4 regions of the Pseudoalteromonas sp. SaAl2 genome follow, and region 4 is predicted to be linked to each of the others. Evidence: predicted binding sites of a transcription regulator. Region 4 holds the regulator's gene; each other region holds the start of a gene.
The links. The regulator sigma-54, encoded in region 4, starts transcription at its own class of promoters, with help from an activator protein. The targets are predictions, from matches to a motif close to GTTGGCACGNNNNTNGNNT.
Positions count from the first base shown of each region.

Region 1: a site for sigma-54 is predicted at 5,107-5,125, ahead of ACU8V8_RS11700 (DUF1328 domain-containing protein). Genes of this name have one in related genera too.
Region 2: a site for sigma-54 is predicted at 5,681-5,699, ahead of flgJ (flagellar assembly peptidoglycan hydrolase FlgJ). Genes of this name have one in related genera too.
Region 3: a site for sigma-54 is predicted at 3,594-3,612, ahead of fliE (flagellar hook-basal body complex protein FliE). Genes of this name have one in related genera too.

Region 1 is NZ_CM129605.1:2,470,882-2,478,859, forward strand. It holds gene ACU8V8_RS11680 (peptidoglycan DD-metalloendopeptidase family protein) at 1-929, shown strand, start outside; partial or broken gene ACU8V8_RS11685 (sodium ion-translocating decarboxylase subunit beta) at 1,445-2,576, opposite strand; partial or broken gene oadA (sodium-extruding oxaloacetate decarboxylase subunit alpha) at 2,588-4,376, opposite strand; gene ACU8V8_RS11695 (OadG family protein) at 4,387-4,632, opposite strand; gene ACU8V8_RS11700 (DUF1328 domain-containing protein) at 5,165-5,335, shown strand; gene ACU8V8_RS11705 (hypothetical protein) at 5,388-5,579, shown strand; partial or broken gene pdxJ (pyridoxine 5'-phosphate synthase) at 5,646-6,376, opposite strand; gene recO (DNA repair protein RecO) at 6,393-7,079, opposite strand; gene era (GTPase Era) at 7,099-7,974, opposite strand.
Region 2 is NZ_CM129605.1:705,289-713,266, forward strand. It holds partial or broken gene ACU8V8_RS03280 (flagellar hook assembly protein FlgD) at 1-656, shown strand, start outside; gene flgE (flagellar hook protein FlgE) at 712-2,079, shown strand; partial or broken gene ACU8V8_RS03290 (flagellar basal body rod protein FlgF) at 2,226-2,991, shown strand; gene flgG (flagellar basal-body rod protein FlgG) at 3,013-3,801, shown strand; gene flgH (flagellar basal body L-ring protein FlgH) at 3,819-4,502, shown strand; gene ACU8V8_RS03305 (flagellar basal body P-ring protein FlgI) at 4,515-5,609, shown strand; gene flgJ (flagellar assembly peptidoglycan hydrolase FlgJ) at 5,737-6,711, shown strand; gene flgK (flagellar hook-associated protein FlgK) at 6,713-7,978, shown strand, end outside.
Region 3 is NZ_CM129605.1:737,661-745,638, reverse strand. It holds partial or broken gene fliH (flagellar assembly protein FliH) at 1-443, opposite strand, end outside; gene fliG (flagellar motor switch protein FliG) at 447-1,493, opposite strand; partial or broken gene fliF (flagellar basal-body MS-ring/collar protein FliF) at 1,486-3,202, opposite strand; gene fliE (flagellar hook-basal body complex protein FliE) at 3,223-3,555, opposite strand; partial or broken gene ACU8V8_RS03470 (sigma-54-dependent transcriptional regulator) at 3,724-5,147, opposite strand; gene ACU8V8_RS03465 (sensor histidine kinase) at 5,144-6,256, opposite strand; partial or broken gene ACU8V8_RS03460 (DNA-3-methyladenine glycosylase I) at 6,382-6,976, shown strand; gene ACU8V8_RS03455 (sigma-54 dependent transcriptional regulator) at 7,141-7,978, opposite strand, start outside.
Region 4 is NZ_CM129605.1:3,028,450-3,036,427, forward strand. It holds gene ACU8V8_RS14300 (KpsF/GutQ family sugar-phosphate isomerase) at 1-283, shown strand, start outside; gene kdsC (3-deoxy-manno-octulosonate-8-phosphatase KdsC) at 285-836, shown strand; gene lptC (LPS export ABC transporter periplasmic protein LptC) at 833-1,387, shown strand; gene lptA (lipopolysaccharide transport periplasmic protein LptA) at 1,377-1,904, shown strand; gene lptB (LPS export ABC transporter ATP-binding protein) at 1,901-2,626, shown strand; gene ACU8V8_RS14325 (RNA polymerase factor sigma-54) at 2,695-4,191, shown strand; gene hpf (ribosome hibernation promoting factor) at 4,222-4,509, shown strand; partial or broken gene ptsN (PTS IIA-like nitrogen regulatory protein PtsN) at 4,514-4,967, shown strand; gene rapZ (RNase adapter RapZ) at 4,988-5,830, shown strand; gene ACU8V8_RS14345 (HPr family phosphocarrier protein) at 5,851-6,123, shown strand; partial or broken gene mgtE (magnesium transporter) at 6,227-7,586, shown strand.

The DNA.
Region 1 (7,978 bases), 560 kb from region 4:
TTGCCACAGCCGAAGACGGCTCTTTAGCACAATTACGTTATGTTATTTCAAAGACAGATACTTTATTTGTGACTTTAAACGAGGAAGGCAATTACGATACCTCAATCGACAGCAAAGAAATTGAAACCTTAACTAAATCAACTGGCGGTGAAATCAGCAACAGCTTTTGGACTTCAGGTATTGCAGCAGGCTTAAGCGAACGCCAAATTATGAACTTTGCTGATATCTTTGGTTGGGACGTGGATTTTGCTAACGACATTCGTAAAGGTGATCAGTTTGGCTTAATTTATGAATCACATTATGTTGATGGCGAGTTTATTGGTACAGGTAAAATTATTGCCGCTGAATTTATAAATCAAGGTGAGCGTTATGCCGCTATTCGCCACAGCGATGGTAATTTTTATACCCCTGAAGGCCGTAGCATGAAAAAAGCATTTTTACGTGCACCGGTTAACTTTAAATATATTAGCTCAAGCTTTAACCCGCGCCGCTTACACCCTGTTACTGGGCAAGTAAAAGCGCACCGCGGTATCGATTACGCAGCACGTACGGGTACGCCAGTTGTTGCATCAGGTAACGGTAAAGTAATTAAATCAGGCTATAGCAAGTATAACGGTAATTATGTATTTATAAGCCATGGCACACAATACGTGACTAAATACTTACACTTAAATAAACGCGCAGTAAAAACGGGTCAAAAAGTTAAGCAAGGCCAAAAAATTGGTACTGTAGGTGCAACAGGCCGTGTAACCGGCGCACACTTACACTATGAGTTTTTGGTTAACGGCGTTCACCGTAACCCTAAAACGGTTAAACTACCTAAATCTGAGCCATTACCACGCGCAGAGCTTGCGAAATTTAAGCCAATTGCAGACACATTCTTAGCGCAATTAGAGCGCAACAGAGAGCTACAGTTAGCGCTTAAGTAAGAGCTGTCAGCGGAAAAATATAAGCCGTTGTTATGTAAGTAACAACGGTTTTTTCTTGATAGAGTGTTTTCTCGTTGGGTTTCGCGGTGCTCAACCCAACCTACGTAGCCTATTTTAACGCCGAGCATCTTAAAACTTACAGCTTATAGCGCTGCTCCCTGACAGTAACGCTCTACCGCACCAACATATAAATCAGCTGCACAACCAATGAAATCATGACTAGTGGCCAAATATATTTCGCATATTTAGTTGCGCCCTCTAAGCCCATCTTTGATTGATACTTTTCAAGTAGTGGTACCAGAATGACAAGAGCGACAAACAAGGATATTAAAATCACGAATATATTCATATCATTCCTTCAAAGTTCCGATTCTAAGTTTAGGTAATTAATAAAACGAAATTTGAGTATACCTAAAAACAGGCAAAAAAAAGCGCAGTATAAACTGCGCCAGTCGGTTGGAAGTAAAGTTTACTTCAACAGTGCCCAAAATTAAGAGCACTGTTGTTGTTGTATTTTAACCTACAAGTGCTAACAAAATCCCCGCAGCAACGGCACTCCCTAGTACACCGGCTACGTTTGGCCCCATTGCATGCATCAACAAGAAGTTATGCGGATTATTCTCAAGGCCAACTTTATTAACGACTCGAGCAGCCATTGGTACTGCAGAAACACCTGCCGCACCAACTAAAGGGTTAATCGGTGACTTGGAGAACTTATTCAAACCTTTGGCCATAAACACACCTGATGCTGTACCAATAGAGAACCGCTAGTGCTCCTAGTGCTAAAATACCCAGTGTTTCGACAGTTAAAAACTTATCCGCGGCTAATTTTGACCCTACTGCTAAACCTAAGAAAATCGTGGTGATATTGATAATCTCATTTTGTGCACTGTTACTTAAGCGATCAACTACACCTGATTCTCGCATTAAGTTACCTAAACAAAACATACCTACTAGCGGTGTAGCCGCAGGTAAAAACAACATAGTTAAACCCAATACCATTAGAGGGAAAATAATCTTTTCCTTTTTCGATACAGTACGTAACTGTGGCATTTGAATTTTACGTTCTTCTGGTGTTGTTAAGGCACGCATAATTGGTGGCTGAATAATTGGCACTAAGGCCATATACGAATAAGCAGCCACTGCAATTGCCCCTAATAAATCTGGTGCTAATTTTGATGCTAAGAAGATAGCTGTTGGGCCATCAGCACCACCAATAATAGCGATAGCTGATGCATCCTGCAGCGAAAACTCAAAGCCTGGTACATAGTTAAGTAAAATCGCCCCAAATAAGGTAGCAAAAATACCAAATTGAGCAGCCGCACCAAGTAACATCATTCTCGGGTTTGCAATTAAAGCACTAAAGTCTGTCAGCGCCCCAACCCCCATAAAGATCAATAACGGAAATACACCAGTATCAATACCAATATGATAAACGTAGTAGAGCAAACCACCGGGGTCTGATAAGCCCGCCACGGGGATATTTGTTAATATAGCGCCAAAGCCTATTGGTAATAGTAATAGTGGCTCAAAGTTTCGTGCAATTGCGAGGTACAACAATAAGCACCCTACTGCAATCATGATTAACGCAGGAAAAGTGAAATTTGCTATACCCGTTGCTTGCCAGAGGTTTAATAACGCTTCCATCCTCTATACTCCTAAGCCATTGCAATCATTGCTTCGCCTGTGGCAACAGAGTCACCTTCAGCAACTAAAAGTTCAGCAATAGTTCCACTGTGAGTAGCGCGAATTTCAGTTTCCATCTTCATCGCTTCCATAATCATCACAACATCACCTGCGTTAACTGTTTGCCCCGCTTTCACTTTGATCTTGAAGATGTTACCTGCAAGCGGAGCATTCAAAGTTTCACCCGATGCTACCGACGCAGATTGCGGAATTAATTCACTGTCTTTGAGTGTTACTTCTTTTAATTCGCCGCCTTGGGCAACGACAACGTCATATACTTTACCATCAACTTTTACGCTGTACTGTTCAGCTTTAACTGTGTTGTTATTAGATTTATTGCTTGAAGAAGGTTTGTCTTGCTTAGCTGACTCAGCACTTGGCACCGCTTCAAACGCATCTGGGTTATTGCGGTTTTTCAGGAATTTCAAACCAATTTGTGGGAATAATGCATATGTTAATACATCATCAATTTGCTCATCAGCAAGGTCTAACCCTTGTTCTTGCGCTTCTTTTAATAGTTCAGCTTGCAATGTTTCAAGTTCTGGTTGCAGTACATCAGCAGGGCGACAAGTAATTGCCTCACTACCATCAAGTACACGCTCCTGTAATTCTTTATTCATTGGCGCTGGTGTTGAACCATATTCGCCTTTTTAGTACACCTGCGGTCTCTTTTGTGATGGTTTTATAACGTTTCGCCGGTCAATACATTCAATACTGCTTGAGTACCCACAATTTGTGAAGTTGGTGTAACTAATGGTAAAAAACCTAAGTCTTCACGCACGCGTGGGATCTCAAGTAAAACTTGATCCAGTTTATCTGCTGCGCCTTGCTCTTTTAGCTGATTTTCCATATTAGTTAGCATGCCACCTGGCACTTGAGCTAACAAAATACGGCCATCTACACCTTTTAAGCTCCCTTCAAATGCCGCATACTTTTTTGCGTACATCACGGAAATAAGCAGCGATTTCTTCTAACTGATTTAAATCAAGCTCGGTGTCACGCTCAGTACCTTCGACAATCGAAACTATTGTTTCTGTCGCGCTGTGACCGTAGGTCATACTCATAGACGAAATAGCGGTATCAAGCATATCAATACCAGCATCTATGGCTTTTTGATAAGTTGCTGTACTCAAACCTGTTGTTGCATGACATTGCATAGCGATAGGAATAGAAACAGTTTCTTTTAATCCTTTGATCAACTGCTCACAGTCATAAGGCTTAAGCAAACCTGCCATATCCTTAATACAAATTGAGTGACAGCCTAAATCTTCTAATTGCTTGGCTAAAGTAAGCCACATATCAAGTGTATGCACTGGGCTGACAGTATATGAAATCGTGCCTTGTGCATGAGCCCCCACCTTCACAGCAGCTTTAATTGCAGTTTCAAGGTTTCGCACATCATTCATCGCATCAAAAATACGAAATACATCAACACCATTTTTATGGGCACGTTCAACAAATTTTTCCACAACGTCATCAGCATAATGGCGGTAACCTAAAAGGTTTTGCCCACGAAGTAGCATTTGTTGCTTCGTGTTTGGCATTGCTTTTTTTAAGCGCACGGATGCGCTCCCATGGATCTTCACCTAAGTAACGAATACACGAATCAAACGTTGCCCCACCCCATGATTCAATAGACCAATAACCCGCATTATCTAGTTTTTCAGCAATTGGTAGCATATCGTCTAAACGCATACGTGTTGCTAATAAAGATTGATGTGCGTCTCTGAGCACTAGCTCTGTTAATTTTAATTTAGCCATGAGTCACCCCTTATGATTTTTGTTTGTTTTTGTACTGAGCGATTGCAGCACTGATAGCAGCAATGTGTGCACTTGGCACACCTTGGGCTTTAATAGATGGTGTACGAGCAGCCTCAACCATAGGCTCTTCAAAACGGCTCATTACTTTAGACATAAAAATAATTGCTGAAATTAACAGCGATAAGAATACGAAAACGCCCACCATTCCAGTGACCATTAAATTTGCTGCTGTAGCAAGTAGTTGTGCTATGTCCATGCTGCTCCCCTTGATTACTAAATTTATCGTTTTAATTTACCACCTGAATAGGTAAAAAATCACTTTATATAAATAATTATGCACCAATCATATCAAAGAAATAGATCAAGTCCAACACTTTGTAAATTGGTAAAACCAATTAATATTAAGCTAACATATCTGCATTAAAGTTAACACCATACATTTTGCTATTATTTTCTGAGATATAGACAATATAAATAATGAATATAGTTAAAAGTTATAACTATCCTGCGCACTATTGATTAAAAAATCATAGTAGCAGTTTGAATATGCACGAAATTCAAGAGGAAACACCCCGCCATGTTAAATTGGTCTTACCAAGAGAGGCGTTTAATAACACGTTATTTTTTGTTTTAAGAATAAGTTACACGTAATAAAGTAAATATTACTTATAATCCACTTGTCTACCTTTTCAATAAATATGTTAAACATTGATTTTAAAGTACTTTTAACAATGGCACATAACTGGCATCAACTATACTGAACAAATTAACAAACCAAGGAGACAACAATGTTACGCTGGACAATTACATTTTTAGTTATTGCACTTATTGCTGCAGTGTTAGGTTTTGGTGGTATCGCAGGTGCCGCAGCAGGAATTGCCAAAATTATATTTTTTATCTTTTTAGTATTATTAGTTATTTCACTCGTTTCAGGTGCGCTTCGAGGCAAAACCCCTTAACAAGAAATTAATTTAAACACTAATACATACATTACTTACAAGGAATTACATTATGAAATCTACAACAGTTAAAACAGCCGTTATCGCACTATTTGCAAGTTTTTTTATCATGGGTTGTGAAGACAATCATGCAGAAGAAGCTGGTGAACGTATTGATGAAGCAGTAACAGACGTACAAAATGGTGTTGAAGACGCCTGTGAAGAAGTTAAAGAAGGCGTAAACGCTGAAGAAACTAACTGTTAATCCATAATTAATAGTTAACAAAAACGACTCACCTGAGTCGTTTTTTGTTTTTAAGAATTCGCCGCTTTAAGCTCTTGCTTCAAGCATTAAACGTTTCATATCACGTACGGCTTTATCAAGGCCATCAATAGCAGCACGAGCGATTATGGCATGACCAATGTTAAGCTCGTAAATGTCCTCCATCGCAGCGATTGGTTTGACGTTATGATAATGTAGGCCATGCCCTGCGTTTACCGTTAATCCTAAGCCCGCCGCGTATTCCACACCTTGGCGAATATGCTCAAGTTCTTTTGTATATCAGTGTCATTTTCTGCATCGGCGTAAGCACCTGTGTGTATTTCTACATAAGGGGCATTACATGCTTTAGCCGCATCTAGCTGCGCTTTATCTGCATCAATAAATAATGAGACTTTTATACCAGCAGCAGCGAGTTTAGCAGTGGCAGCTTTAATTTTGTCTAGATTACCAGCAACATCTAAACCACCTTCTGTTGTGAGCTCTTCACGTTTTTCTGGTACTAAACATACATATTCAGGTTTTACATCTAATGCAATATCCAGCATTTCATCGGTCACTGCAATTTCTAAGTTCATACGGGTTTGAATCGTTTTCGCCATAACATAAACATCGCGGTCTTGAATATGACGACGATCTTCACGCAAGTGGATTGTTATACCATCAGCACCAGCATGTTCCGCTACACTTGCTGCATGAGCTGGATCCGGGTAGTTTGTGCCGCGTGCTTGGCGTAGAGTTGCGATATGATCAACGTTGATACCTAACAGAATGTCTTTCATTTTTTACCTATATAAATTATTTAATAAAAAGCTCGCGGCTTTTTAATGGTTTTTTACCAAGCAATGGCTTCATTAAATGACGGCTTAATTGTTTCGCCATATATAGCACATCAGGCGCACTAAAGTCATGATCTGCAATTGCATTTAACTGAGCTCCCGTAAACCCATCCCCTTTTAAATCCTGAATCACAAAGCCATATTCAGCAAAGTAACTATACGTGTGCGCCGCATCAATTGGATCGCCCGCCGCATCAAAAGTAAAGTCAACACCATAGCCGAGCAACTCTAGTAACTGAAACTCATAAGAGCGCAACACGGCTTGTAAGTTTGGATGCTGGTTTAGTTGCGTAAGGTGAGTTTTATATAGCTGATAAGCATGATCAATTGGCTCATTAATTGGCACAATGCGATTAGTAAGTTCATTTAAATAAAAGCCACAGTAAAGCTGATCACCTACAAGTGGTGATTGCGAACCATGTAATTCAAAGCGTTGAATATATTTTAAATCATGTTTACCAGTGTAATTTACTAGTAAGGTTTGGAAGGGTTGTAATTGTGCTTTATGCTTTGTTGCATGTCGGCCACTAATACGGGCTAACATTCGCAATTGGCCAACGCCCTCTACTAGCATATCAAGCATTACTTGTGAGTCGCTATAAGGACGTCGGTGTAACAAATATGCTGTGTAGAAGTCGCTATCCATAGGTTAATTTAAGCAGAAGTTAATCTTCACCATAGCCTAAACTGCGCAGGGCTCGTTCATCATCAGCCCAACCCGATTTTACTTTTACCCAAAGCTCTAAGAACACTTTGTTATCAAGCATTTCTTCAAGATCTTTGCGTGCTTCACGGCCAATAACTTTTAGCTTTTCGCCTTTGTTACCTATAACCATCCGTTTTTGTGTTTCGCGCTCAACCAAAATCAGGCCATTGATATGCCAAACACCATTGTCTTGCCACTTAAACTGCTCTATTTCAACAGTCACTGAGTAAGGTAGCTCCTCACCCATAAAGCGCATCAGCTTTTCACGAATAACTTCAGCTGCCATAAAACGCATAGAACGGTCTGTAACATAATCATCAGGAAAATAAAATTCACACGGTGGAAGGCGTTTCGTTACTTCATCTTTGATTAAGTTAATATTTTTACCCTGTGTCGCTGACACTGGCATAATACCGACAAAATCAAACTTGTCGCCCAGCCACTTCATATGCGGAAGTACTAAGTCACGATCTTTAACTTGGTCAATTTTATTAATGACTAATAATACTGGCTTGCCACTTTGGCTAACTTTGTTAAGAACCATCTCATCATCAGCATTCCAATGAGTGCCTTCAACCACAAAAATAATGAGCTCAACATCACCAATCGAGCTTGATGCTGCGCGGTTCATTAAACGGTTAATGGCCCGCTTTTCCTCAACGTGCAATCCGGGTGTATCTACATAAACAGCTTGATGCTGGCCTTGTGTATGAATCCCCATAATACGGTGACGTGTTGTTTGCGGCTTACGCGAAGTAATACTTACTTTTTGCTCAATGATTTCATTAAGTAAGGTTGATTTACCAACGTTAGGACGGCCAACAATGGCTATCATGCCA
Region 2 (7,978 bases), 1.5 Mb from region 4:
TCGTCGACTTATTTAGATTCGCTTAAGTGGCAAGAAAACCAAGTATCGACGGAAGAGAAAAGTGATGCGTTAACGCAAGAAGATTTCTTTTCCTTGCTAACACAACAGCTTTCTTTTCAAGACCCTAGTAATCCTGCAGATAATGATCAAATGATTGCACAAATGACCAGTTTTACTATGGCGGAAGGTATTTCAAACCTCAATAGTAACTTTGAGTCACTTGCTTCATCAATGACTTCAAACTCTGCATTACAGGCTTCAACTTTAGTGGGTAAACAAGCCTTATTGGAATCAGATACATTAGATTTGAATGCAGGTAGTGATGCAAAAGGGACTATCGTTGCGCAAGAACCTGTTGAGAATTTGACCTTACGTATTGAAGATTCATCAGGGCAACTGGTACGTACAATTGATTTTGGAGCCCAATCAGCCGGTGCAATCCGTTTTGAATGGGATGGTAAAAACTCTGACGGTGATGATTTACCCGAAGGGGAATACAGTGTTAAGGCTGAAGGTCAAATGGGGGCGAGTTTACAAGCTTACCTATTGCAACCTTTAAGAATATTGAGAGCGTCAATGTTAATGGTTCTAGTGGGATCATTATTAACACAAAAGAAGGTGCGGTTAGGCTAACTGATATAGCAGAAATCGCGTAAACAATTTTAAATTTAAGTTAGCCTTCGGCTAAAATTCAAAGATTAGAGGTGAATTATGAGCTTCAATATTGCATTAACAGGCCTTGCCGCCGCACAAAAAGATTTAGACGTAACAGCAAATAATATTGCTAACGTAAATACCACGGGTTTTAAAGAGTCTCGTGCTGAATTTGCCGATGTATATGCATCATCGGTATTTAGTTCAGGTAAAACTAAAAATGGCGATGGGGTGCAAACCACGATGGTTGCCCAGCAATTTCATCAAGGCTCATTGCAATTTACGCAGAACTCTTTAGATCTAGCTATTACGGGTGAAGGTTACTTTGCGATGAGTGAAGACTTAGGTGCTCAAGATTTCACTTATACACGAGCTGGTGCATTTAAACTAAACCAGGATAACTTTATTGTTGATGCAAAAGGCAATTTTTTACAAGGCTTTCCTGTTAACGAATCGACAGGCGATACTACTTCAGTAAGTTTAAGTACATCATCGGCATTACAAATTCCTGACTCATCGGGTTCTCCACGTGCGACGACTAATGTATATAGTTCATTTAACTTAGATTCTCGCTCAATTTCGCCATCTATTACTACATTTGACCCAACAGTCAGTGCTTCTTATAACAGCTCTACATCGACAACTATGTACGATTCTTTAGGTGAGCCGCATGTTTTACAGTTTTTCTTTGTGAAAACTGATTCAACGGTTACTGGTAATGAAAATGAATGGCAAGTATTTGCAACACTGGACGAAAAGCCATTTAGTCCTGCAGGTGCTGAAGAGACGGCTACGCCATATACACCGCTTTCTACATTTCAATTTGATGCAAGTGGTTTACCTTTAAACACCGATGGCACTGCCAATACAGATACCACTTTTAATCCTATTGCCATACCTGGTGGTGGTGCTGGTGTTGCTGGTCTTTCTGACTTACTAACCAATGGTGCAAGCTTTCCTGATGATGTTCAAGTGAACTGGCGCGATGAAGCAGGTACAGCGAATAAAATTCCTACACAATATGCGAGTAATTTTGAAGTTAAAGCGCTTGATCAAGATGGTGCCACAGTAGGTCGTTTAGCGGGTATTGATATTGGCACGGATGGCAAGGTGGTTGCCTCTTACAGTAATGGTGATACCTCGTTCTTAGGGCAAGTTGCCATGGTGCGTTTTTCAAACTCTCAAGGTTTACAACAAGCTGGTGACACGTCATGGAAAAAAAGTTTAACCTCTGGTGAACCAATTGCCGGAGAGCCTGGTTCAGGTACTTTAGGTTCTATTAATTCTTCAGCCCTTGAGCAATCAAATGTGAACTTAACGAATGAGCTGGTCGATTTGATTAGTGCGCAGCGTAACTTCCAGGCTAATTCGCGTGCGCTTGAAGTGAACTCAACAATTCAGCAAAGTATCCTGCAAATTCGTTAATAGCGAATATTATTATAATCCGACACCAAGGCTGCCAATTCAGGCAGCCTTTTTTATTTCTTATCAGTGTATTTTTACTGTCAAATTATTGTGGCACTTATTTTGCATTTATCTCTAATATAGATTTTTTAACGTGAGTCGATGTTATGGATAAGATGGTTTACATTGCAGCGTCAGGGGCTAAGCAAAGTATGCGGGGCCTTGCGCTCAAAGCAAATAACTTAGCCAATGCTAACACCACTGGCTTTAAAGCTGATTTTGCACAAGCAAGGTCTATGCAAGCATTTGGTGAAGGCTTACCTACGCGCGTCTTTTCCATGCAAGAGCGTCCAGGTTCAAATATGACCTCCGGGGGGTATTGTTGAAACCGGCCGTGATTTAGATATTGCGATGAGCGATAAAGGTTGGCTAACCGTTCAAGATGCCCAGGGAAACGAAGCTTATACCAAGGTCGGTACTTTAAATATCACTCCAGATGGTGCGTTAATAACGAGCCATGGGCGTCAAGTAGTTGGCGCGGGTGGTCCTATCATTTTACCGCTACCGATTGAAAAGGTGGAGTTTAGTGAAGACGGATCAATTCAAGTACGCCCCCAAGGTGCGCCGGCTAACTTTTTAGAAGTGGTTGATCGTTTAAAGGTTATCGAAGCGGATAACACTCAGCTTGAAAAAGGCAACGACGGCTTGTTTCGTCCTAAAGCCGATAAACTAGAAGATGATTTATGTGGCTTTTGTGATATCTCGCAAAACGTAAAAGTTATGAGCGGCACGCTTGAAATGTCAAACGTGAATCCAGTACATGAAATGGTGGATATGATAAGCCATCAACGCCAATTTGAATTACAAGTTAAGTTAATGAAAACAGCAGAAGAAATTGACGAACGTCATACCCAATTGCTGCGCATTGTTTAACCTAATTGAGAGGACATTAATATGAATCCTGCATTATGGATCAGTAAAACAGGCTTAGATGCCCAACAAACCGATATATCGGTTATCTCAAATAACTTAGCCAATGCCAGTACCGTTGGGTATAAAAAAAGCCGTGCTGTCTTTGAAGATTTACTCTATCAAAATATCAATCAACCAGGTGGGCGCTCTTCACAAGACACTGAAATGCCATCGGGCTTGATGTTAGGTGCCGGTGCTAAAGTGGTTGCTAACCAAAAGAACTTTTCTCAAGGTAATATGCTTACCACTGAAAACTCATTGGATTGGATGATATCTGGTTCAGGCTTTTTTGAAGTACTACAACCCGACGGTAATATTGCGTACTCACGTAACGGACAATTTACCACCGATGAAGACGGCCGTATTGTTACAGCAGGTGCAGGTTTTCCTATTCAACCAGAGATGAATGTACCTGATGACGCACAATCAATTACTGTATCGCAAGATGGTGAAGTGTCGGTACGTATTGCCGGTGAGGCTGATAACGTGGTGATCGGGCAGTTAACCATTAGTGATTTTATTAACCCATCGGGTCTTGAGCCTATTGGGCAAAACCTTTACACCGAAACAGCAGTAAGTGGCGCGCCGGTTCAAGGTAACCCGGGTATTGATGGCTTAGGCTCGATTGTGCAAGGCTCACTTGAAACATCGAATGTGAATGTGACTGAAGAGCTTGTGAATCTAATTGAAACACAACGTATTTATGAAATGAATTCAAAGGTAATTTCAGCTGTTGATGAAATGCTTAGTTACATTAATCAGCAACTTTAATGAGTAAGGGCAGCATTATGCGTAATTTAATCATTGTCTTTAGCGGGGCATGTATATTAAGTGGCTGTATGACCACTCAAAATACCCACGTGGTTCAGGATGACCCATATTATGCGCCAATGTACCCAGATCCTGTGGCAGAGCAAGTTGTGGCTACAGGTTCATTATTTGATAGTTACTCAGCTAACGACTTGTACTCAGATAAAAAAGCGCTTCGAACTGGCGACATTATTACGGTAAAACTACAAGAGTCGACTCAGGCCTCAAAAGCCGCAAAAACAGAAACCGATAAAGAAAGTAATGCCAGTCTTGATCCAGTTGTTGGTTTAGGTGGTTTACCCGTTAATATTGGTGGAGATAGCATTCAGTTTGGTATCGGCTCTGATTCCTCTTTTACAGGTGATTCCAAATCTAATCAATCGAATAGCTTGTTCGGTGATATTTCAGTTAATGTAATGCGTGTTCTACCAAATGGTAACTTAGTGATACGTGGTGAAAAGTGGCTAACCCTTAATACAGGTGAAGAGTTTATTCGCCTAGAAGGACTTGTACGGCCACAAGATGTGACGGCCGATAATACAGTAACGTCAAACCGGATTGCGAATGCGCGTATTCAATATTCAGGTAAAGGGCAAATGCAAGAGTCGCAAAGTGCTGGTTGGCTAACACGATTCTTTAGTAGCGCGTTATTCCCTTTTTAAAGGACATTGAATATGAATGGTTTTAAGGTATTTATTGGTATTTGTCTGCTTGGGTGGCACTTAACTGCCGCTGCTGAACGCATTAAAGATGTTTCTATGGTAGAAGGTGTTCGTTCAAATCAACTTGTTGGTTATGGCTTGGTTGTTGGTTTACCTGGTACTGGCGAACAGAGCCGATACACAGAACAAAGCTTTAAAGCGATGCTCAATAGTTTTGGCATCACAATGGACAGTAGTTTAAAACCGAAAATTAAAAATGTGGCCGCTGTTGCTGTTCACGCTGAATTACCGCCTTTTAGAAAACCAGGGCAAACAATTGATATCACGGTTTCATCAATCGGTAGTGCGGGTAGTTTACGTGGCGGTACGTTACTGCAAACTTTCCTTAAGGGGGTTGATGGTAATACCTATGCAATTGCACAAGGTAGCTTGATTGTTGGGGGCTTAGGTGCAGAAGGCGCAGATGGTAGCCGAGTCGTTATCAACACACCCACGGTTGGACGTATTCCAAATGGCGCGATAATTGAGCGAGCGATTAAAAGCCCATTTATGCAAGGGGATTACATTACCTTTAATTTAAATCGCCCTGATTTCACAACTGCAAAACGTTTAGAGCAAACAATTAATAACTTAGTTGGCCCGGATAGCGCCCAAGCAATTGATGCAGCATCGATTCGTGTAATAGCCCCACGGGATGCTTCACAGCGGGTGGCTTATTTGTCGACCCTTGAGAATCTAGAATTTAAGCCGGCAGATACTGCTGCAAAAATTATCGTTAATTCTCGAACAGGTACTATTGTAATAGGTAAAAATGTCAAGCTGCAACCCGCGGCAATTACCCATGGCGGTCTTACAGTGACGATTGCCGAACAGCAAAACGTATCGCAGCCAAATGCCTTTAGCGAAGGCGAAACTGTAGTCACCAATCAAAGCATTATCGATGTTGATGAAGATGATTCACGGGCTTTTGTGTTTAACCCAGGTGTCAGCTTAGATGATTTAGTACGTGCAATTAATGAAGTAGGCGCAGCCCCTGGTGACTTAATGGCGATTCTTGAGGCGCTTAAAGAAGCGGGTGCAATTAACGGCCAGTTAGTGGTCATTTAGTTTTCTAATTTACTAGGCTCTAGGTAACTGGAGTCTAGCCCCTCTCATTACAACTTCCTTGTTATGGTTTGTTTGGCTCAATTATTGCATTGTTAATTTTATTATTAATTATTGTGTCAAAAAGCTGATGGATACTAATCACCTCGATAAGCAAAACTTTTTTGATTTAGGCAACTTAGACTCTCTACGTCAAAGTGCTTTAAAAAGTGATGCCTCAAGTGACGCGTCAAAAGAAGCCTTAAAAAAAGCCGCGGCACAATTTGAATCTATCTTTACCCAGATGCTGTTAAAAAGTATGCGTAAAGCTAATGAAGCATTTGAAGATAAAGACAGCCCGTTTAATTCAAGCGGGGTAAAGTTTTTTGAAGAAATGCACGATCAACAACTGTCTGTTGAGCTGTCATCTAATGGCTCGTTAGGGCTTGCTGATCTTATTGTGCAGCAATTATCACCAGATGGTAAAGAGTTTATGCCAGGCTCTGTACTGCGCTCGGTGGATGACTTTACCAGTGATAAACGTGCTAACGGCACTATCAAAAATGCAGAGTCAGCAGAGGTTAAACCGACAACAAATATAGACAATACAGCTAAACAAAGTAATAACTTTGATGACGTTGAATCATTTATTACAACCGTATGGGAACACGCTAAAACGGCTGCAGAAAAGATTGGCTTGAATCCAGCGGTTATGGTCGCACAAGCTGCACTTGAAACCGGCTGGGGCAAACATATTATTAACAAAGCTGATGGCAGTAGTAGTAATAATCTTTTTAATATTAAATCTGACCGCAGTTGGCAAGGCGATAAAGCCAGTAAAGTGACACTAGAATTTGAACAAGGTATGCCTGTTAAAAAGCAAGCAAGCTTTAGAGCGTACGAATCCATTAAAGATAGTGTGAACGATTTCGTTGATTTTTTAAATGAAAACCCACGCTATCAAGAAGCCCTCGAAAATACAGCAAAACCTGCCGCATTTTTAGATTCATTACAAAAAGCAGGTTATGCAACCGATCCCAATTATGCTGATAAAATAAAGCAAGTGCTTAATCGTACTGAGCTTAAAACATTGGCAGCAACATTGGTTCGCCAAGGAGTAAACTAAGATGTCGTTTAATTTATTTGACATTGCAAGCTCAGGAGTTCGTGCTAACTCTGAATTGTTGCAAACGACCAGTAAAAACATCGCCAATGTAAATACAGAAGGCTACGTACGAGAGCGTACAGAGCATTTGACTATGATCGACAATCAAGTTGGTCGTGGTGAAACGTATCGATTGATCAATGAATTTGCACAAAAGCAATTGAATCGTGATACCTCAAACAAAGCCTTTTTTGATCAATTTGTAACAGAAGCTAGTCGTGTTGATACATTATTCTCAGAAGAGTCGAATAGCTTATCTTCCAGTATTAATTCATTATTTAATAATGTACAGGAAAGCCTTAATCAACCCTCATCTTCTGTTGCACGTTCACTAGTTATGACAGATGCAGAAAACTTAATCGAACAAATGGATCGTTTGTCAGGAATTGTGTTTGATCAAAAAAATGTCGTGAATGAGCAGTTAGAAATATTTGCTGATGAGGCAAACACTTTAGTGCAGAATATTAGTTCATTGAATAAACAAATTGCCGCAGTGCACGGTACTCGTAGCGAAGGGGAGTCTAGCACTTTATATAATCAGCGCGATTTAGCAATCCGAGAGCTATCTGAGTTAGTCGATATTGAAACTCTAGACGGTCCTAATGGGGAAAAGCTATTGTTTATGGGAACTGGTGAATCATTAGTTATGCAAGATGGTACATTTAATCTGTTTTCGATGACAGGTGACCCGGATCCTGATTTTAAAGAGCTTCACCTAGATGTTAACGGTGGCGCAGCTATACCACTTGAAGTGGATACAAGCTCATTAAAGGGTAAAATAGGCGGCTTGCTCGCCTTTCGTGATGATATTTTAGTCCCAGCACAAAACCAATTAGGGCAGATGGGCTTAGCTTTAGCTGATGCCTTTAATGAACAAAATAAGCTAGGGATGGATGGGAATGGTGACTTGGGAGGTGATATATTCACTATACCAACAGTCGATGCATTTGCATATCAAGCTAATACAGGTGGCTCAGTCATGACCGGAACCGTCGAACCAGGTATGGGCAGCGAATTACCGGCCAGTGATTTCATTATTACTTATACGGCGGCGAATACGGTTGAGATTCAGCCAATAGATAATAAAGGCGAGCCACTAGGTAGTGCTTCAACAGCGACTATTACCGGTGGTGTTATTGATTCCACAAATAACCCTGGGGTTGAGCTTTATGGATTACAAATAAATGTTTCAGGTACAAGTAATGTTGGTGACAAGTTTCAACTTAAA
Region 3 (7,978 bases), 1.5 Mb from region 4:
GCTGTTAAGCTATCAAACAGTGTTTTTAAGCCCGTTAACTGCTCTTCAATTAATGGCTTAACCTCTTCATGACCTTGTGTTTTACCCAGCTCTACACCTTCTTTGTAGCCTGCTTCTTTGCCCTCTGATACACCTTTTTCAAAGCCATCGATATAACCTTGCTCATGACCTTGCTTTAAGCCTTCTTCATAAGCATCTTGGCGAATTCGCTCAAGCTCAGCCATGGTTAAGTTTGGCAGTTCTTCTTCGGCTTCAGGTTCATCAACTGTCTCTTCAACTTCTTTTTTATAAAGCTCCGCAAGTGGTGTTCCAAATGCTGTCGAACGACCATCGTACTGTCGGGTATCTTGAGTAACATCGGGAATAGGCCAGTTTTCTAATAACTCATCAACCGCTTCATTTGCATGCAGTGGCCTACCTTGAGTTGAGCGAGGTTTATTCATGGTTTACAAGAACTCCTCACCGCCGCCGCCGCCAAGCATAATTTCGCCTGAGTCAGCTAAACGTCGCGCTGTTGATAATATTTCTTTTTGTGCCGCCTCTACTTCACTGATTCGAACTGGCGCCATGGCCTCTAAGTCATCTGCAAGCATGTCTGCAGCACGTTTTGACATATTACCCAATATTTTATCTTTTAATGCTTCGTCCGTACCTTTAATCGCTTTCATCAGTACATCTTGCTGCACTTCACGTAAGATAGCTTGAATACCTCTGTCTTCAACGTCCATTAGGTTTTCAAATACAAACATCAAGTCTTGAATTTGTTGCGACATCTCTTCATCATGCTCACGGATAGAGTCCATTAGCTGACCTTCAATATTAGTATCTAGGTAATTCATTATGTCTGCAGCAGCTTTTAGGCCGCCCATTTTAGCAGCTTGTGCACCCGCTTGACCTGCGAATTGTTTTTCCATGATCTCATTAAGCTCTTGCAATGCCGCTGGTTGAACTTCTTCAAGGTTGGCTATCCGCATGGTTAAATCTAAACGTACCTTTTCAGGGAACTGCGCTAATATTTCAGCTGATTGCTCTGGCTCTAAATACGATAAAACAATGGTTTGTATTTGTGGATGCTCGTTACGAATAATATTGGCAACTTGTTTTGAGTCCATCCATTTTAATGAATCCAAACCTTTCGCGCCTGATCCCATAACTATTTGATCAATTAGGCTGGCAGCTTTATCTTCACCCAGCGCTGCGGTAAGCGCCTTTTTAATAAAGTCTTCAGATTGGAAACCAATAGTACTAAAGCTTTGTATTTGTTCAATAAACAAGTTGTGAACTGCACTTATTTTGGCTTGTGATAAATCATCTATTGCCGCCATCGCCATGCCCACTTTTTGCACCTGCTTAGGTTCAAGGTGTTTTAAAATTTGCGCTGCGTCTTCTTCCGACAAGCTCAACAATAAAATTGCTGCTTTATCTACGCCGTCTAATTTATCAACATCGAATGCTGCTGGCAGTTGTTTTTGTTCTAAGTCTTGATCAGTCATCTTCGGTTAACCACGCTTTCACAACCTGTGAGGATAGTTCTGGTTCATTCGCAACTAAGGCACGAACGGCTTTAAGTAAGTCTTCGTCGCCATGTAAGTCTGGTAGTTGCAGTGTACCATCACTTGAGAAGCCAACCGAAGCAGAATCAAAATCTTTATTTAGCATATCTAGCGTGTTATCGCCAATATCAACGCCTGAGCTTAGTGCATCATCATCATATTCTTCAAGTGTGTCGTCTGGGTAAATTAAACGTTTCAGCATAGGTTTAACCACAGCCATAATCAATACGATAATAACTAATGCGCCGAGTACTAAACGAACAACCTTCATGAACCAGCTTTGCTCCCAAAGTGGTACTTCTTCTAACACGTCTAATTGCTCACGAACAAAAGGAACCGTAACGACTTCTAATGCATCACCACGCTGTAAATCAAAGCCAACCCCACCTTGTAATAAGCGACGGATATTTGACAGTGCTTCAACTGAGCGCGGTACCATAGTGGTTTCACCATTTTCACCCACAGTGGGCAAGTAATCCACCGCAACTGACACACTGATACGGCGAATAACACCTGTTTGCTGACGCTTATGTGAAATTGTAGTATCTAGCTCATAGTTACGGGTAGCTTCTTTATGACTTCTGCTCGGAGATGTACCTGTACCCGTTCCTCCTTGCCCCGCAATTTCAGGAATATCAGAGTTGACTGGTGGTTGGTTTGTCAATGCACCAGGAATACCAACCGCAAGACCACCAATGTTATTCTCTTCAAATGTTGTTTCACTACGAACCGCAGGTAAATCTGGGTTATAACGCTTTTGCGTTTCTTCAACTGCACTAAAGTCCATGCTTAAATCAACTTGCGCAGTATAATTGCCCATACCAACTACTGGCATTAAGATGCTGTCAATTTTTTGTAGATACTCTTGCTCACGCTTACGTTCAATATCATATTCTTTACGAGAACGTGCCGCTAATGAGCTTTGCGAACCTGAATTAAGTAAACGGCCATTTTGGTCAGTCACTGTGACTCGTGCTGGTGATAGGCCCTGCACCGCGGAGGCAATAATATCAACAATTGAGTCAACTTCTTCACTATCAAGCATTCTGCCGCGCTTGAGTGTTAAAACCACTGTAGCAGAAGGTTCTTTTTTCACGACGAGCAAATACATTTTCTTTTGGAATAGCGAGTAATACTTTAGCACGGGTGACGTTTTTTAATTCTTCAATAGTACGCGCTAACTGCTGCTCACGGCCATGCTTTAAGCGTTCACGCTCTAAACGCTGACTTACACCAAAGCCCATATCTTGCATTATAATATCAGTGCCAGAGCTCGGCGCTTGATCTAACCCTTCACGGGTCATAAGCAGTTTAATATTCTGATATTCACCCTCTGCAACTGAAATGACATTGCCATCCAGCTCATATTCAATCTTTTGCGCATCTAAAAAATCAAGGGTTTGAATTAACTCTTCTGTCGGCATTTTACCCAGCGGGCGCATATCTGGCTGACGAGCCCAAATAATCACAAAAATTGCGATAGCTAGACAGATAGCTAGGGCGATGATCAAAGTCACTTGGCGCAATACATCAACACCATTTAATGCGCTTAAGTAGCCTGATTTTTGCTCTTGTTGATCGTCATTATCAGCTTGGTCGATACCGCCACCAGCTAATGCTAAGTCGGTTGATTGATTAGATTGCGCCACAATAATTCTCCACTACCTAATTAAACAGGCATGTTCATGATTTCTTTATAAGACTCAACAAGCTTATTACGAACTTGAACTGTCGCCTCAAAAGCAACTGATGATTTTTGCGATGCAATCATCACTTCAGCAAGCGATACACTGCGATCTCCCATTTCTAAAGCCGTTACTTTTTGTTTTGCTTCTTGTTGATGATTATTAACGGTGTCGAGAGCGTTAGTTAATAAGTCACCAAATTGTGCAGACGAAGTAGGTTGAGCTTGCGTTGGGATCACATTACTTGTGTTACTACGGCCAGCTTCTAAAGCCATTGACTGCATTTCTTGGAATAACGCACTATTTTGAATTTTCATAATTATCTCTGACGATGCACTTTACTAATAACCTAATAAAGCACAAACCATGCCATAAAATACAACATTTAAATTCAACAACTTAGACAGCATTGGACGTGTCAGGGTTTTGACATAGTAACGCTCAGCAGTGCTGAGCGTTACTATATAATGGAGCTCATTGAGGGGTTAAGCTGGTAATGCAATTCCTAAGTCGCGCATTTGTGCTAGCTTATATCGTAGAGTTCGAGGACTGATCCCCAAAGTTTCGGCTACGTCTTTACGCTTACCTTGGCAGCGAGTGAGTGTTTCAAGAATAATGCGATGCTCTTTATCTTTTAGCTCATCTTTATATGTGCCAGAGTCTAAACTTGGTAATTCAGTCATCGGTTCTGTCGGCTCTGTTTTTGCTGCAATAGTTGGCGTGACTGCATCATAATAAGCTTGACTGGTAGTAGCGGTTTTACCTGCGAAAGCAGTCGCTGTTAGATTTTCAATAAAAATGGCGCTTTCATCTATTACATCACCTTGGCGTAAAATTAACGCTCGTTGGATCACATTATCGAGGTTCTCGAACATTACCCGGCCATGCATGAGAGAGTAACTTTTGTTGTGCTTGCTCACTAAGGCGGGCAATTGACTCTTTGCTCTTAGCTAAATGTCGCTCAATTAAGTGATTGGCGAGTACTACAATATCACCTGGGCGCTCACATAAAGGCCGCCACATTAAGGGGAATACATTGAGTCTATAATATAAGTCTTCTCTAAACTGGTGCTCACTTACAGCCTCTTTTAAGTCTCGGTTACTGGTTGCAAGTACGCGTACATCAAGCTTAATTGTTTTACGTCCACCTAAGCGCTCAACTTCACGCTCTTGCAGTACACGTAGTAATTTAGCTTGTAAGCTCAAATCCATCTCGGTAATTTCATCCAATAATATAGTACCGCCTTGGGCTTGCTCAAACTTACCAGGGCAAGCCTGAATAGCCCCGGTAAACGCACCTTTTTCATAACCGAATAAAGTGGCTTCAAGCATGTTTTCTGGTATTGCCGCACAATTAATTGCTACAAACGGTTCACTTGAGCGCTCTGACTTATCATGAATATAACGAGCCAGCACCTCTTTACCTGAGCCACTTGGGCCTAACACCATTACGCTGGCATCAGATTTTGCCACTTTGCTGGCAAGCTCTAATAATTGGATACTTGATGGATCGGCGACAATTGGGCCATCAGTTTCTTTTTTCCGGCTCTGGCAAATAGCGACTGACCATATTTAATAGCACTTCAGGTGCAAATGGTTTTGCCATGTAATCAATAGCCCCCAAACGCATGGCTTCAACTGCATCATCGATAGTGGCGTATGCCGTCATCATGAGTACAGGTAAATCAGGGTAGTTTAAATTAATGCTGCGTAATAAATCGAGCCCGCTCATCACCCCCATTTGAACATCACTAACCACTAGCGAGAAATTATCTTTTTTTAGTAGCAACATTGCTTGCTCAGCACTGTCGGCTGCAACACATGCAATACCCGACATTTCTAATGTATCAATCAGCGCTTCGCGAAGACCTGCGTCATCTTCAACAACTAAAATAGTGTTATTACTCATAATGCCTCCACCGGTTTAGGTTCAGTACATATAGGCAGTAAAATGCTAAAGCATGCGCCGCCTTGTGTATTGTTAGCCACTTCAACTCGCCCTTGGTGAGCACTCGCTACGGAGCTAACAACGGCTAAGCCAAGGCCTGTACCCTGGCTTTTAGTGGTAAAGAAAGGTTCAAAAAGTTTTTCAGCTTGACTCATATCAACCCCAGGCCCGTTATCGCATACACTGATACGCACATGACTTTCAGATTGGGTATCTCTCACTGCATTTACTTTCACTAACGCACCTGAGCCAATTACCTGAATGCTGTTATGAATTAAATTTTGAATCGCACTGGCTAAGGCCGTTTTATTACCCATAATAGCAATATCAGGCTCCGGTAAATTAACCTCAGGTTCACTATTATTAAGTGCAACCATGGCATCTGAGCCAGCTTTGACTTCACTTAGCAATTGCTGCATAGAGACTTGCTCTACAACTTGCTGGTCACCGCTTTTTGCAAACAGCAGCATATCGTTTACTTGTGTTTCAAGATCTTTCAAGCGCGACATGAGCTTAGTATGAAAATTACCACGAGAAGTTTCAGGTAAACGTTTAGAGCCCAAATTAGCCGCGTATAACATAGCAGCAGATAACGGTGTTCTAACTTGATGTGCTAATGACGCTACCATTTTACCCAATGCACTCAAACGCTGCATGTGGGCAACACGCGTTTGTAAGCGCCGCGTTTCAGTTAAGTCCGTCATCAATATTAACTGGCCAGGCTCTGGCGCTAACGCTGTAATATCTAACTTGATTAATCGACCATCTTTTAAAGAGACTTCATGACCATCATCTTGCTGAGGACGAAATGATCGCTGAATAATGCTGAACCACTTTTCACCTTCTAACGGCTCACCTAACATATCAATGGCAATTTGATTAGCCTTAGCAATCATGCCACGGCCGTCAAGTACAATAACGCCAGCAGGCATAGTGTCGACCAAATGACTTAACCAACTCGCTTGTTGACGAAGCTCACTCAACTCCCCTACATACTCTTCTTGTTGCAGGCATGGGTTATATTGATTAGCTGTGATAAATTGTGGTTTTAAGACATTTGCAAGTGCCATAGTTAACTCTCTAAAAGGTTCTCTATGGTGATAAATGCACGATCTATACCAAAATTATATTCACCAAATTCATTAACTTAGCGTAAAAATAGCGCGACAATAAACTGACACAAGGAAAACACACAATGACTAAAAAAAAGCTGTGCCGCTGTCCATGGCTAGATACATCAAAGCCAGATTATGTCGCCTATCACGATGAAGAATGGGGCGTACCTTTATATGACGATCAAAAATTATTTGAGTTTATAACGCTCGAATCCGCCCAAGCTGGATTAAGCTGGTACACCATTTTAAAAAAGCGTGAAGGCTATCGTCGTGCGTTTGCAAATTTTGATGTTAAAACCGTAGCCTCATTTAGTGAAGCCGATATAGAGCGCTTAATGCTCGATGAGGGTATTGTGCGTAACCGGCTAAAAATCAGTGCAACAATCAACAATGCAAAGCGCTTTTTTAGAAATTCAACAAGAGTTTGGTAGTTTTAGCAATTACCAATGGCAATTTGTCGACAACCAGCCACAAGTCAGTAATTTAAATGAATTAAGTGACTACCCCGCCATTACTGAAGCATCAACGGCTTTCGCTAAGGATTTAAAAAAACGCGACTTTAAATTTTTAGGCCCAACCACTGTTTACGCGCACATGCAGGCATGCGGTATGGTTAACGACCACAGTAATAATTGTTTTCGTAAAGCAGAGATTATTGAAAAATACTCGGTTTAGGAGCTAGGCTTATGAGGTAAAAATAAAGGTATTAGATTTTAGGGTATTTGAAGCTCGTCGCTCGAAGCCCGTGGCATTTTTTCTTCTCATTTACCCTCATTGTCTTCTCATTGTGTAATAAATCTTTAAACGATTGATCCACCACACATAGCTCCGAGTTCAAATTAATCTCGTGATAGGTTATATTTTTTCATTTTTTCAACAAGGGTTGTACGTCTTACCCCTAGTATCTCAGCGGCGCGAGCAACCACGTAATCATAACGCTCTAGTGCTTGGGTAATAAGGCTTATTTCAAGCTCAGCTAAGTAGTCTTTTAATTCAATACCTTCGTCAGGTAATAACCCAGAATCAGACGCAGCTATCTCAACCTCAGGCTCTTCATCATAATCACTAAAGCCCGTACTAAAAATATCATTAAACGCGTCACGTTCCATCAGCTCTTCAGGGTATTGAGGCTCATAGGCATCAACTTCAATATAACGATATTTTGCAGGAAGATCTGGCACATCAACGACCTTCTCAGGAAACATAATAACCATACGTTCGACTAGATTTGCAAGCTCACGAATATTACCCGGCCATGCGTGTTCTTTTAGGCTTTCAATTGCTCGTTCGGTAAACTTGGCTGTAGTACCACTTTGCTCATTTACACGGCGCATTAATTCTTTTAGCAAAAGCGGTATATCATCAGCACGCTGTGAAAGAGATGGGTTTTCGATAGGGAAAACATTTAAACGATAATATAAATCTTCGCGAAATGAGCCTTGCTCAATCATATCTTCAAGGTTTCGGTGAGTCGCAGCAATAATACGTACATCAGCTTGTATCGCTTTCGTACCACCAACACGTTCGTAGCTGCGCTCTTGTAACACGCGTAGAAGTTTTACCTGCATTTGCAGGGGCATATCGCCGATTTCATCTAAAAACAGCGTACCACTTTGAGCAAGTTCGAAACGGCCTTTACGGGCTGAAATAGCTCCTGTAAAAGCGCCTTTTTCATGC
Region 4 (7,978 bases):
CCTAGGCATGACAGCAATTGTAAACAACCTTGGCCAACTCAATGGTTTGTTCACTGACGGTGATTTACGCCGTATTTTAGAGCAACGTATCGATATACATAGCACGCTTATTAGTGAAGTCATGACACGTTCGTGCACCACGGCAACTGCGGATATGCTTGCCGCCGAAGCGCTTAATATTATGGAACGTAAACGTATTAACGGTCTTATTGTAATTGACGAAAACCAGCACCCTATTGGTGCATTAAATATGCAAGACTTGCTCAAAGCAGGAGTGTTATAAAATGCAATTTGCTGACTTATACCAACCATTGAGCTTAGATGCTCAAACTCGCGCTAAAAGAATAAAATTACTGATCTGCGATATTGACGGGGTATTTTCTGATGGTCGAATTTACTTAGGTAATCAAGGCGAAGAATTAAAAGCATTTAATACCAAAGATGGTTTTGGCATCAAAGCACTTATCAACAGTGGTTTTGAAGTTGCTGTGATCACAGGTCGTCATTCACAGATAGTTCAGCAGCGCATGACTAGCCTAACAGTACAACATATATATCAAGGTCAAGAAAATAAGCTGCAAGCCTATCAAGAACTTAAAGATAAACTGAGCTTAACCGATGAGCAAATCGCCTATATTGGCGATGACGGCCCAGATCTCCCAGTCATGGAGCAAGTTGGCTTTGCAGTAGCGGTGAACGACGCCCACCCGTTAATCAAACGCGTATCGCATTATACCACTATGCTACCGGGTGGATTTGGCGCAGTGCGAGAACTCACTGATTTATTAATGCTAGAAAATGGCAAATCGCTGACTAGCGAAGGCACCAGCTCATGAATAGTGCGCGTTTAATATTAAGCGTATTATTTATTGGCTGTATGGTTTGGCTTTGGTATCCATACTTTAACCAAGCAAACACACAACAGCTCGTTGAAGAAGATGTTATTGCCAAGCCCGACTACACAGCAGTGGCATTAAAACAAACAGCCTTTGATGAGCAAGGTAAAATAAGCCACAAAGTGACCGCTGCTAAAATGGAACTATATCAGCAGTTAGGATTCACGTACTTTGAAGAACCTATTTTCACCTTATATAATCAAGAACAAATGTGGCAAATTAATGCAGCTGAAGCCACATTATATGAAAATAACCAGCTGGTTTTAGAAGGCAATGTGACGGCGAAAAATCTCACAGATAATGCCATGATAGATCACATTAATGCCGATAACATCCAAGTTGATATTGAACTTCAAACAATGAGTTCAGAACAACCTGTAGAGTTGGTCGGCCCTAATTTAAAAATTACTGGGCGCGGATTACAAGCCGACTTAAAAGCCGAAGTAATAGAACTAATTAACCATACGCGAACCATATATTATGACCAATAAACTAGCCAACATATTTATCATTCCAAGCTTACTCATTGCATTTTCGAGCCTTGCCCAAGATACAACACCACCGGCCGATCAGGTATCAATCAGCGCTGATAAACAACAAGCTCAGCTTAAATCTAATGTCGGTATTTTTGAAAAAAACGTTGAAATTATCCATGGTAACCGCCGAATTAAAGCAGATCGCCTCGAAGTACATAAACGTGAAGACTTAGGCGATAATAAACAGTTACTCGTGGCCACAGGCAAACCTGCATACTTTGAAGAAAAACAAACCGATGGCACTCTAATGAGCGCCAGTGCTGATGAAGTTCGTTACGATGTAGCAAAGCGCCTGTTAACTTTAATAGGTAATGCGAAAGTAACCCAAGCAGGGCAAAAAATTAACGCTAAAAGCATCACCTACGATATGGAACAGCAGCTAATAAGTGCTGAAAGAGGCGAAGACTCAAATGACCGCGTGCATACAATTTTAGTACCTGTCGATAGCAAAAAATCAAAAGGCCAGCCATGAGTACATTAAAAGCCGAGTTTTTAGCAAAAAGCTACAAGGGCCGCCAAGTTGTAAAAAGTGTTGGCTTAGAAGTTAGCGCTGGGAGTATTGTTGGTCTGCTAGGTCCTAATGGCGCAGGCAAAACCACCACTTTTTATATGATTGTTGGCTTAGTGCCCAGCGATAAAGGTAAAATTAGTATTGATGATAACGATATTACATTATTACCCATGCACAGCCGTGCTCGCTTGGGTATTGGCTACTTACCACAAGAGTCATCTATTTTTCGTAAATTGACCGTTTACCAAAACCTGATGGCGATTTTAGAAACCCGTAAAGAGCTAAATAAAACAGCCCGTGAAGAAGCCTTAGATAGCCTACTTGATGAATTTAGCATTCAACACATTCGTGATAGTCAAGGCATGGCATTGTCAGGTGGTGAACGCCGCCGTGTTGAAATTGCGCGTGCTTTAGCCGCAAATCCTAAATTTATCCTATTAGATGAGCCTTTTGCTGGTGTTGATCCCATTTCAGTGTTAGATATAAAGAAGATTATCGAGCACCTTAAAAACCGTGGCATCGGTGTACTAATAACCGACCATAATGTAAGAGAAACCCTTGATGTTTGTGAAAAAGCCTACATAGTTTCTCATGGGGAGTTAATTGCATCAGGAACTCCTGAGCATGTACTTGCCAACCAAACAGTTCGCGATGTATATCTGGGTGAGCAATTTAGGCTATAAAGCAACACTCAGCTAACTATCTGCTAAACTAAATTATGACAACACAATAAAAGGATTGTTAGAGATAAATGAGGCAATCACTCCAGCTGCGCATGGGCCAGCAACTTACAATGACACCACAACTGCAACAAGCAATTCGCTTATTGCAGTTAAGTACATTGGATCTCCAGCAAGAAATTCAAGAAGCACTCGACAGCAATCCATTACTTGAGGTCGAAGAGCAAGAGTTTGGTGATGAAACGGCTGGCAAAAATGAACAAAAACAAGACACTGACGATGTCACAGTAAGTGCCTCAGCCGATGAAACACCCAGCGAATACGAACAAGAAAGCAGCGAAGCACTTAATAAAGACACAGTAAGTGATGACATGGCTATGGATGTGACCTGGGATGAGTACATGAGTGCTGCTCCTGCCAGCTCATCAGGCCCGATGCCTGAAGATGAATCTATTTATCAAGGTGCTTCAACCGAAACCTTGCATGAATATATTATGTGGCAGTTACAGCTCACCCCATTTAGTCCGACCGACGAGGCGATCGCTATTGCCATTGTCGAAGCTATCGACGAGTCAGGTATTTTAACTCTAAGTTGTGAAGACATTGCAGAGAGCCTAAATAAAGATAATAACGAAGAAGAAATTGAGCTTGATGAAGTGCAAGCCGTTTTAAAACGTATTCAACTGTTTGACCCAATTGGTATTGGTGCACGCAGCTTGCAAGAATGTTTATGTATTCAACTAAATCAATTTGACCCCGCAACTCCTTGGATTAGCGAGACAAAAATGATTTTAACTGAACACATCGATTTATTGGCCAGTCGTGACTATCGCACTTTGATGAAAAAGACTAAGCTTAAGGAAGATGAACTTAAAGAAGTGATGACACTCATCCACAGTCTAAACCCAAAGCCTGCGGATAGCATCGTACGTGAAGAGTCTGAATACGTTATTCCAGATGTCTCAGTAAAGAAAATTAAAGGCCGTTGGGTTGTTGAGTTAAACCCCGATAGCATGCCTAAAATTAGAGTAAACAGCCAATATGCAGCTATGTCTCGCTCGGTTAAATCGAGTAGCGACAGCCAATTTATTCGCTCCCACTTGCAAGAAGCAAAGTGGTTTATAAAAAGTTTAGAAAGCCGTAATGACACATTACTTAAAGTAACCAACTGTATCGTTCAACAGCAACAAGGGTTCTTTGAGCATGGCCCTGAAGCAATGCGCCCTATGGTATTAAACGATGTTGCTGAAATGGTAGAGATGCATGAATCAACCATCTCACGTGTTACCACGCAAAAGTACATGCACACCCCAAGAGGGATTTTTGAGTTAAAGTATTTTTTCTCAAGCCATGTGAGCACTGAAAACGGTGGTGAATGTTCATCTACAGCGATCCGCGCATTAATTAGAAAATTAATTAGCGCAGAAAACTCAGCGAAACCATTGAGTGATAGCAAAATTGCAGATATATTGGCAGAGCAAGGTATCAAAGTAGCTAGACGTACAATTGCAAAATATCGCGAGTCACTGGCTATTCCACCGTCGAATCAAAGAAAGAGTTTGATTTAAGGCGTAAAAAAACAAAGAAGGAAAATGCTTATGCAACTGAATTTAACTGGTCGTCACGTAGAAATTACCGATTCACTTAGAGACTATGTACACAATAAGTTTGCAAAGCTTGAAAGGCACTTTGATCATATAAACAACGTGCACGTCATTTTAGACGTAGAAAAGCTAAGCCAAAAAGCAGAAGCCACAATACACCTCAGTGGTGCTGATTTATTTGCTTCAACCGAACATCAAGACATGTACGCTGCGATTGACGCCCTAATAGATAAACTAGACCGTCAAGTTATCAAACACAAAGAGAAGCACGCTCGACACTAATATTATGAAACTAAGTTCACTTACTTGTAAGGACTGCAGTAAAGCTGCGGTCCTTTTTAATAGCAAAAAACGAATTTTAGAATTTATTAGCCAGTTGGCTCATGAACAACTCCCTCACCTTTCAGAACAAGAAATTCTTAACTCGTTACTTAATCGAGAAAAATTAGGTAGCACAGGTATTGGCCGTGGAATTGCTATTCCTCACGGTAGAATAACGGGTGTTGATACTCCATTAGCACTGATACTAGTGAGCGAAACGCCCATTAACTTTGATGCGATTGATAACCGTCCTGTAGATATATTTGTGGCACTCATCGTACCTGATGGTGACAGCCAACTTCATTTAAAGACCTTGGCCACAATTGCTGATAAACTTAACGATAAAGATTTTTTGTAAACAATTACGTAGCGCTAAATCTGACCACGACTTATACCAAGTTATTGTCGAGCTGTCTTAGGAAAGTGAAGGAGTCATTACATGGAGTTAATTATCATCAGTGGGCGTTCAGGTTCTGGTAAATCTGTTGCCCTTCGCGTATTAGAAGATCTAGGTTATTATTGTGTTGATAATATTCCTGTGAACTTGCTGCCTTCACTCGTACGAAGCGTTTCTGATAACTATGATAAAACAGCAGTTAGTATTGATGTGCGCAATCTGCCAAAAGAACAAGAAGAGTTTAATGACATTCTTGAGTATTTACCTGGCTTTGCAAACCCAACTTTATTTTATTTAGACAGTGACGACCAAACGCTGATCAAACGCTTTTCTGAAACTCGCCGTTTGCACCCTTTATCGTTAGATTCTCTGCCCCTTGATTTAGCCATCAAACAAGAAAAAGTATTGCTTGATGTATTGATCACTCGTGCTGATTTTATTCTTGATACAACAGAGTTGAGCGTTCACCAATTAGCAGAATCAATTCGTGAGAAGATTTTAGGTAAAAAAGATAAAAAGTTAATTATCACTTTTGAATCTTTTGGTTTTAAGCACGGTATCCCTAAAGAAGCTGATTACGTATTTGATGCCCGATTTTTACCAAACCCACACTGGGAGCCTGAGCTAAAGCCACTTACAGGCCTAGATCAACCAGTAAAAGACTATTTAGCTAGCCACAGCATAGTACAAAAGTTTACTTGGCAGATTCAGACCTTTGTACAAACTTGGCTGCCTCACTTAGAGCGTAATAACCGCAGCTATCTAACTATTGCTATTGGTTGTACCGGCGGGCAACACCGCTCTGTCTACTTGGCGCAAACTATAGGTGAAAGTTTTGCAATGAGTCATAGCAATGTAAAAATCCGTCATCGTGAACAAGAATAATATCTGCTATAGGCTTTGATATGCATTTAGAAGACACTTTTTTAATCAAAAATAAATTAGGATTACATGCACGAGCTGCCAGCGTTTTAGCTCAGCTCGCGCTGAAGTTTGACGCGACTATTACCTTATATCAAGACGATAAACAAGCTGCTGGTGACAGCGTTTTAGCTTTAATGCTACTTGAAAGCAGCCAAGGTAAAGAAGTTAAAGTAGTCTGTGAAGGGCCAGACGCCAAGCCGGCATTAGCGGCAATAGGTGAGCTAATCGAACAGCGCTTTCATGAGCATGAATAGCGCACTTTTTTTAAAATTGCGTTAAACTAAATAACGATAGGAAAGCAAAAAATTCTAGCTTACTATCACCCTACCCAATAAAATTTGTAACCTAAGGACGCCAATGCCTGAAGCTTTTGAACAAGATTACCCACTACAACAACTAAAACAAGTGACCAAGTCACTCAATAGTGGTCAATTTGTTCAAGTTAGGCGAATGTTGGCAAAAACAGCTCCTTGTGACACAGCATTATTACTCGAATCTTCCCCGCACAAGATCCGTAAACTACTCTGGCAATTAGTTGATCCTGATGTACAAGGTGATGTCTTAGAGGAGCTTTCTGAAGACGTACGATTAGGTATCATCGCGCAAATGGAGCCAGAGCATATAGCTGCGGCGACAGAAGACATGAGTCATGATGACTTAGGGGAGGTTTTAAGAAGTCTACCTGATACCGTCTACCAAGACGTAGTTGGGGCCATGGATAGCCAAGATAGAGAGCGTGCAACACAAGCTCTCTCTTATCAAGAGCGCTCTGCTGGTGCTCTTATGAATACGGATACGGTGACTATTCGTCCTGACGTTACAATTGATGTGGTGCTTCGATATTTACGCCTACGCGGAGAGTTACCTGAAGGTACCGATGACTTATACGTTGTAGATAAACACAATTGTTTTCTCGGTGCTATGTCACTCACAACGCTTTTAACTAACCCGCCAGACAAAATCATTCGCAACTTAATGGATGAAGACTGCGAATCAATTTCAATCGCCATGGATGAAAGCGAAGTTGCCCAACTATTCGAGCGACACAATTGGATATCGGCACCCGTCGTTGATGATAATGACCATTTGCTTGGCCGTATCACAATCGATGACATTGTAGATGTAATCCGTGAAGATGCTGAACACAGCTTGTTAAGCTTAGCCGGTCTTGATGATGAAGAAGATACCTTCGCTCCCATATTAAAAAGTTCGAAGAAGCGTTCTGTGTGGTTAGGTGTAAACTTATTAACAGCTCTTCTGGCCGCTATCGTAGCGAGTTTTTTCGAAAATACCTTGGCCATATTGCCAATCCTTGCGGTACTTAACGGCATAGTGCCTTCAATGGGTGGCGTTGCAGGTAGCCAAACTTTAACTTTAGTGATCCGCGGTATTGCTGTGGGTCACATCAATCAAACAAACCAACGCTTTTTAATGTTAAAAGAGCTCGCAATTGGTGCAATAAACGGTATGGTTTGGTCTATCTTAATAGCCGGTGTTGTTGCTATTTGGCAATGGGATTTTTAAACTGGGTGGCGTTTTAGCGTTTGCTATGTTTATGAATTTGGTTGCTGCAGGTATTGCGGGTGCTAGTATTCCATTACTACTTAAAAAAATGAAAATTGATCCTGCACTCGCAGGCAGTGTTGTATTAACAACAATCACAGATATTGTTGGTATATTCGCCTTTTTAGGTACTGCGACTTGGTTACTTATTTAGGTTCAAGGTTCTTTTTAATTAAATCGTTTTAAGAAGTATTCATAAGTGCATGCTCTCATTAGATAAGCATGCACTTATGATTTGATAGTTACCATCCTAGTAATCTCCTTATTTATCCATGTGAAACCACAATATTATCCGCTAATTTATCCTAAAACTACTGATACAACAGCTAACCATATAGTTTGTTCTTCCTTGCACTAATCCATAGTGATACATTCAATCCTTGTCACTTATCCATCGTGCTACATTCAATCCTTGTCACATCCATCGTGCTACATTCAATCCTTGCTCATGAATCCATAAATTGCTTCCACTGCTTAGCTGTCCATAAAGCCGTTGCACATTCAGCTTTTCTTTGCTGAGAGTCCTTTTGTACATGTTCCATAGTT